DNA from 2 places in the Halomonas sp. DN3 genome. Region 1 is predicted to be linked to the other one. Evidence: predicted binding sites of a transcription regulator. Region 1 holds the regulator's gene; the other holds the start of a gene.
The links. The regulator FNR, encoded in region 1, switches genes on or off when oxygen is low (the NO sensors DNR and NnrR bind a similar motif). The targets are predictions, from matches to a motif close to TTGATNTANATCAA.
Positions count from the first base shown of each region.

Region 2: a site for FNR is predicted at 2,049-2,062, ahead of pflB (formate C-acetyltransferase). Genes of this name have one in related genera too.

Region 1 covers NZ_CP099965.1:755,121-758,911, forward strand. The annotation lists gene ttcA (tRNA 2-thiocytidine(32) synthetase TtcA) at 85-1,044, shown strand; gene fnr (fumarate/nitrate reduction transcriptional regulator Fnr) at 1,205-1,945, opposite strand; gene NKF27_RS03435 (sulfite exporter TauE/SafE family protein) at 2,100-2,786, opposite strand; gene ccoS (cbb3-type cytochrome oxidase assembly protein CcoS) at 2,783-3,013, opposite strand; gene NKF27_RS03445 (heavy metal translocating P-type ATPase) at 3,010-3,791, opposite strand, start outside.
Region 2 covers NZ_CP099965.1:3,365,602-3,369,392, reverse strand. The annotation lists gene htpG (molecular chaperone HtpG) at 1-344, shown strand, start outside; gene NKF27_RS14605 (tetratricopeptide repeat protein) at 498-1,307, opposite strand; gene NKF27_RS14600 (hypothetical protein) at 1,403-1,903, opposite strand; gene pflB (formate C-acetyltransferase) at 2,274-3,791, shown strand, end outside.

The DNA.
Region 1 (3,791 bases):
AGCGGTCGCTGACCTCTTCGCCACTAAAGCGTCCGGATGGTAGACTGGCGCCTCTTTCATTTTCAGCCGTGATGTCCCGCTCCCATGTCGCCACAGTCCGCCTCCGCCACCCTGTTCGATCCCCGTACCCCCGAGGATGACCATCTCTCGATCGATGCCGGCGACAGCCCGGCCGACCCTGCTGCGGATGGCGACCAGACGGAAGCTCACGTTCAGGCCAAGGCACGGCGTGAGTTCAACAAGCTGCAGAAGCGCCTGCGCCGCCAGGCCGGTAACGCCATCATCGACTACGGCATGATCCAGGAAGGCGACAAGATCATGGTGTGTCTGTCTGGTGGCAAGGACAGCTACACCATGCTCGAGATCCTGCGCAGCCTTCAGCGCAACGCGCCGGTCAACTTCTCGCTGGTGGCGGTGAATCTGGATCAGAAGCAGCCGGGCTTTCCGGAGCATGTGCTGCCGAACTATCTGGACAGCATCGGCGTGGACTACCACATCCTCGAGCGCGACACCTATTCGGTGGTGAAGGAGAAGACGCCGGAGGGCAAGACCACCTGCGCGCTCTGCTCACGCCTGCGGCGCGGCTCTCTCTATGGCTTCGCCGAGGAGATCGGGGCGACCAAGATCGCCCTGGGCCACCACCGCGAGGACATTCTCGAGACGCTGTTTCTGAACATGTTCTTCGGTGGCAGCCTCAAGGCGATGCCACCCAAGCTGCTCTCCGACGACGGCAAGAACATCGTCATCCGCCCGCTGGCGTACTGCCGCGAGGCCGATATCCAGGCCTACAGCGAGGCGATGGAGTTCCCGATCATCCCGTGCAACCTGTGTGGTTCCCAGCCCAACCTGCAGCGCCAGGTGGTCAAGGAGATGCTGGCCGAGTGGGAGGTCAAGCATCCCGGGCGCCTCGAGAGCATGTTCAAGGCGGTGACCAATGTGGCGCCGTCGCAGCTGGCGGATCGGCAACTGTTTGACTTCGAGGGGCTGGAGGCCGTGCAGGCCGAACGCCAGGCCCGGCGCATCGACGTGGTGGATGCCGACTGATCTCGCCAGCAGCGAATGTGCAGGACGCCATGACAGCAAAAGAGGCCGCATCTCCGGATGCGGCCTCTTTTTTGTCACACGCCATCTATTACGCTCTGCTTTCCAGATCCTGGATACAGGGCCCTGCCGGCCAGGCCCGGCACGCTGCTGCCAGATCCGCTCAGGTAACTTCGGTGTCGGCCAGGGTCGACAGCGCGGTCAGGTCGAGGATATTGACCTCACGTCCCGATACCGCCACCAGATCCTGCTGCTGGAAACGCCCGAGGATACGGCTGACCGTTTCCACCGCCAGCCCCAGGTGATTGCCGATGTCGGCGCGGGACATGGACAGGCGGAAGCTGAACGGTGAATAGCCGCGGCGGCGGAAGCGATCCGACAGGCCGAGGAAGAAGCAGGCCAGGCGCTGATCAGCGGTCTTGCGTGACAGCAGCTGCATCATCCGGCGGTCCTCTCGCAGCTCCTTGCTCAGGGTGCGAAACAGCTGGGCACGCAGCTCCGGCAGGGTCTGGGTCAGCGCATCGAGGCGGTCGAAGGGAATCTCGCACACCGTGGTGGTCTCCAGCGCCACCACGCTGCCGGGATAGCGGCCGTCGTCGATGCCATCCAGCCCAACCAGTTCACTGGGCAGGAAGAAGTTGGTCAACTGAGCTTCGCCGCTGCCTTCGGTGGTGATCTGCTTGAGACTCCCCGACCGGACCGCGAAGACGCTGGTGAAGCGATCTCCTTGCTCGACCAATCGTGTGCCTTTCTTGATCGGCGGGTGACGACGGATGATGGAATCGAAGCGCTCGAGGTCGGCGGTCTCCAGCGACAGCGGAAGGCACAAGGAACTCAGGCTGCAGGACTCACAGCGAGTCTCATGCAGCATGGGACGCCGCCGATCTTGGGCCGTAGGACTCATTCGCAGCTCCTGTGTATCTGGGATCGATATTGACTGGGCCATGGGGAGAACAGACGTCGCCCGTACAGCACGTTGATGGCACTATTCTACACCCTCAGATCAGCTAAAAGTGGCGTCTACCTCTTTAGGATTAATAACTTAGAGGTAGGATGCGTCATTGATGCAGCCCAGTCCAAAGTTGCCAGACGGCAAAGGCGATGATCATGCCAGCGGCGGCGAGGCGTGTTGCCCGATGCGCCAGCAGGGCCTGCATTTGTCTGGCGGCGAGGCCCGTCACCACCAGCGCCGGAAGCGTGCCAAGACCGAAGCTCGCCATCAGCAGTGCGCCCTCGAGGGGTTCGGCCCGTGCCAGGCTCCAGGCCAGCATCGAGTACACCAGGCCACAGGGCAGCCAGCCCCAGATGGCGCCCAGCGCCACCGCCTGGGGCAGACGCACCACCGGCAACAGGCGTCTGCCTGCGGGTTCCAGGTACCTCCAGAGGTGACGCCCCAGTGCCTCGACGTGACGCAGGCCTTTCCATAGATCGGCAATGTAAAGCGCCATCAGGATCAACATCAGGCTGGCGACGATCTGCATCAGGCCACGCAGGGTCGGCGAAAGGCCGATCACCGAACCCAGGGTGGCAACCAGAGCGCCCGCCACACAGTAGCTGGTGATACGACCTACATTGTAGCCGAGCACCAGAGAGCCCACCCGCCAAGGTTGACGCATGCTGGGGGGGATGGCAAAGGTCAGAGCGCTCATGATGCCGCCGCACATGCCAATACAGTGTGCACCACCAAGCAGACCAAACACGAAGGCCGCCATCATGGGAGGCAGCTCGAGGCCGGTAGGATTCACTCAGGCCCTCTGGATGATGGATCACGATCGGATGTCTGCGCAGGCGTTTCGGACGAGGAAGCGCCGTCATCGGCACTGCGAGTGTCGTCTTCATCTTCGAACAGGATGCGATAGGCGGGGCCTTCGAGGTCCTCGAACTGGTCGTTGCGCACCGCCCAGAAGAAGGCCCAGACCGCCAGGCCCAGCAGGATCAACGACAAGGGTATCAACAGGTAAAGGATGCTCATGGGCCGGGGCTTGCGGTGACGGGTGAAGGTGTCGCGGTCGGCCTGGTGCGTCCGCGCCGCAGACGCAGGGCATTGCCGATGACCAGTAACGAGCTGAGTGACATGCCGATGGCGGCAAGCCAAGGGGGCACGAAGCCCAGCGCCGCTGCGGGCAGCGCCACGACATTGTAGAGCACCGACCAGGACAGATTCTGGCGAATGATGCGACGGGTCTGGCGGGCCACCTCGATGGCTTCGACGATACCCGTGAGCGGTTCGCCCAGCAATACCAGATCGGCGCGGGTGCGGGTGAGGTCGCTGGCCCCGGCCATGGCGATGGCAAGGTCGGCGCCGGCCAGTACCGGCACGTCATTGATGCCATCACCGACCATGGCCACCTTTTCGCCCTTTGCCTGCCGCGCCTTCAAGTGCCCGAGCTTGTCCTCGGGGGTGGCCTCGCCACGCCACTGATCGACGCCCAGCGTGTGGGCAAGCTGGCCAACGTTGACGGCGCGGTCGCCCGACAGGATCTCGATGGCAAGCCCTCGCTGGGCGAGGGCGGCGAGGGTCTCGGCGGCGTCGTCACGGGGCTGATCGTCGAGCTTGAACCAGGCCTGGGGCTTGCCTTCGCAGGCCAGCAGCAACCAAAGCCCTGCGCCAGGGAGCTCAGGAACGGGTTGGCCCAGGCAGGCAAAATGCGGCTGGCCCAGTCGCCAGCGCCGGCCGTCGATCACGCCATCCACGCCCTGGCCCGGGTGATTGCGCAGTTCGCTGGCCTGGCAGCTGGCGTCGCGCCAGG
Region 2 (3,791 bases), 2.3 Mb from region 1:
ATCTGGTCAAGCGAGTCAAGGAAGCGCTCGGCGAGGAGGTTCAGGAGGTCAAGATCACCCACCGCCTGACCGATTCACCGGCCTGCGTGGTGCTGCCCGAGCACGAGATGGGCTTCCAGATGCGCCGTATCATGGAGGCCGCGGGCCAGAGCCTGCCTGAGGTCAAGCCGATCCTCGAGCTCAACCCGGACCACGCTCTGGTCGCTCGTCTGGAAGGGGCCGACGGTGACGGCTTCGGTGATCTGGCGCGGATCCTGCTCGATCAGGCGATCATCGCCGAGGGCGGCCATCTCGACGATCCGGCCGCCTACGTCAAGCGTCTTAACGCCTTGCTAAGCGCCTGACAAGCGTCAAGCGCCTCAATGCTCTTCGTTGACGGCGCCAGATAGTCGGGCAGCCAACTGCCTGCATGCCAACAGCGACGCCACCTTCGGGTGGCGTCGTTGCGTTCAGGGGGGAAGGGCGGGGGGCGTCTTCGCCACGCCGATGGCGGTGGTTCAGCGTTTCAGGCTGGCGAAGAGGTCTGGGCACTGGCGCTGCAGCTCCCTGTCGTCGAGCATGGCCTCGCGCTGGCGCTGGATGGCGTGCCCCCGGCGCTTGAGCACCGCATCGAGGTCATCGCCGCTGGCGCAGCTCACCTTGAGCAGGTTGATCAGTGCGTCCAGCCGCTGGGGAGAACTCGCCAGGGCCGCCTCGATATCGGCTCGGGCATTGTCGTACTGGCCCAATCGGTAGTAGGCGTAGCCACGATAGGAGAGGGCGTCGTTGTTGTTCGGGTCGATCGCAAGCGCCCGGGTGTAGTCGGCCACCGCTCCCTCGAAGTCGCGCTCGATGCGCTTTTCACGTCCCGCGCTGACCTGCTGCTGGGCCGACTGCATGGGGGCCTGGCGGGTGATGATGGTCAGGTAGCGCGGGGCCACGTCGCTGCCGAGGGCCAGTGCGGCCTCGAAGTAGCTTCGAGCCTTGTCGAGCTCACCGGCGGAAAAGGCGTTGATGCCAGCGTTGTTGAGCGTCTTCAGGCGTACCTCACGCAGGCCGTCATCACCTCGACTGGCCCTGAGCGCCTGCTCGAACAGCGCTGAGGCGTCGGCGTGTCGGCCTTCCCGGTAGAGAATCCAGCCCTGGGCGTTCAAGCCTTCCACCCGGGCCAGCGGATCAGGACTTTCGAGCAGAGGGCGTAGTTCGCGCAGAGCGGCCTGGTTGTCACCCTGCTGCAACAGCGCCTTGGCCCTGGTCAGCGGGGCCTGCTGGGCAACCACCGGCCACGCCAACCCGGCGCTCAGCAGCACGACCAGCAGGGCTTTCACGAAAGTCGCTGGATAGCGTCGTCGCCTTCCCTTCATAGCTCGCGCGAGGTCTATCGCCATCGGTCGTGACGCCGAAGCGCGCTGCTTGCTCTTCATTAGAAGCCTACCTGCGGAGAATCTCGCTCCGCTGCGGCGATGACGTCGGCCAGTTGGCTCTTCAAGGCGTCGCGCTCCTGCTCGATGGAGATCAGGCGGCCGTGCAGATCGTTGTTCAAGATGCGCAGCACATTGTCGTCCTGGACCTTCAGCACGACCGTGCCCCGGCCATCCAGCGGCATGTCCCGCTCCTGCAGGCGGATGACCGGCAGCACGCCCTCGGGCGGGGCGATGGACAGATTGACCTGGCTCGAGGGTTTCATCATCGCCATGGCCAGCCCACCGACGAAGAACAACAGGCTCAGCGCCATGAACAGCCTGGCGTTCTTGGAGATCTCCTGTAGATAGCGAATGCGCAGCTCGGTGCCCTCACGGGTCTCGCCGGAGCGCTCGTTGAGCAACAGGGTGTGGGTCTTGTTGAGCAGGTGGTAGCCAAGGATCAGCAGCACCACGGCGAAGCCTGGCAGACCGTACTCCAGTAGCGTGGGAAAGCTGTTCATCACGGGCATCCGGCGGTGGGACAGGGCTCAGGCCTACGTATGCCTTTCTCAGCATAGCGCAGGCGGCCGTCCTCGCCGCGCGAAATTGGCCTGGTGCAGGTTTCTGGGCCGCTTCGCTATCGCGGCGCCGCCGTTATGTGGAGCCATGATGCGGGTCAAGTAGGAGCGACGGGACTACTGCTAAGGTCGAATTGTGCTCTCGAGGGCAGGTGTTTTTTCGCCGAACGAGAAGCGAGCAGCAGACACGCCGTCTCCGATGCGGCGACCGCTGCTGCCACCGAACAGGCGGGTCGGCTGCCATCTCCGAGGGATGGCCGTCGCTCAGCATACAGGACTAGCGTTGTCATTTACTCTGTTGAGGTGCAAGTCGATGAAAGAGCAATTCGCGCAAGCGTGGGAAGGGTTTACCGGCGGCGATTGGAAGCAGGACGTCAACGTACGGGACTTTCTGCTGGCCAACGTGACCCCCTACGAGGGTGACGAGGGCTTCCTGGTCAGTGAACCGGCCGCCAGCACTCGGAAGCTCTGGGACACTGTCATGGAAGGCGTCAAGCAGGAAAACGCCAGCCATGCGCCGCTGGACTTCGACACCTCCCTGGTCTCTACCATCACCGCGCACGACGCCGGCTATATCGACCAGAGGCTCGAGACCATCGTCGGGCTGCAGACCGAGGCGCCGTTGAAGCGGGCGATCATGCCCAATGGCGGTATCAAGATGGTGGAGAGTTCGTGCCAGGCCTATGGCCGTGAACTCGATCCTCAGGTCAAGAAGGTCTTCAGCGAATTTCGCAAGACCCACAATCAGGGCGTGTTCGACGTCTACACGCCGGACATCCTCAAATGCCGCAAGTCAGGGGTGCTGACCGGGCTGCCGGATGCCTACGGTCGCGGACGCATCATCGGCGATTACCGCCGGGTGGCTCTCTACGGCGTTGACTTCCTGATGCGTGACAAGCAGGCGCAGTTTGCCTCGCTGCAGCAGCGCTTCGAGCAGGGCGAGGACCTGGAAGCGGTGATCCAGCTGCGTGAGGAAGTCGCCGAGCAGCACCGTGCACTGGGCCAGCTCAAGGAAATGGCCGCCAAGTACGGTTTTGACATCTCGGTACCGGCTGCCACCGCCCAGGAGGCCATTCAGTGGACCTACTTCGGCTATCTTGCCGCGGTGAAGTCCCAGAACGGTGCCGCCATGTCACTGGGGCGTACTTCCAGCTTCCTCGATATCTACCTGGAGCGCGACCTGCGCCAGGGCGTGATCGACGAGGTCCGCGCCCAGGAGTTGGTCGATCACTTCATCATGAAGCTGCGCATGGTGCGCTTCCTGCGTACCCCAGAGTACGACGAGCTGTTCTCCGGCGATCCGATCTGGGCCACCGAGTGTCTGGGCGGGATGGCGCTGGACGGACGCACCCTGGTCACCCGTACCAGTTTCCGCTTCCTCAACAGCCTCTACACCATGGGCCCGAGCCCGGAGCCCAACCTCACGGTGCTGTGGTCCGAACAGCTGCCCGACGGCTTCAAGCGTTACTGCGCCAAGGTGTCCATCGACACCTCGTCGATCCAGTACGAGAACGATGACCTGATGCGTGTGGACTTTGCCTCCGATGACTACGCCATCGCCTGCTGTGTGTCTCCCATGGTGATCGGCAAGCAGATGCAGTTCTTCGGCGCCCGGGCCAACCTGGCCAAGACCCTGCTCTACACGATCAATGGCGGCGTCGACGAGAAGCTGAAGATCCAGGTGGGCCCCAGAAGCGAGCCGATTGCCACCGAGGTGCTCGACTTCGACGAGGTATGGGCGCGCATGGATGGCCTGATGGACTGGCTGGCACGCCAGTACGTGACCGCGCTCAATGCCATCCACTATATGCACGACAAGTACAGCTACGAG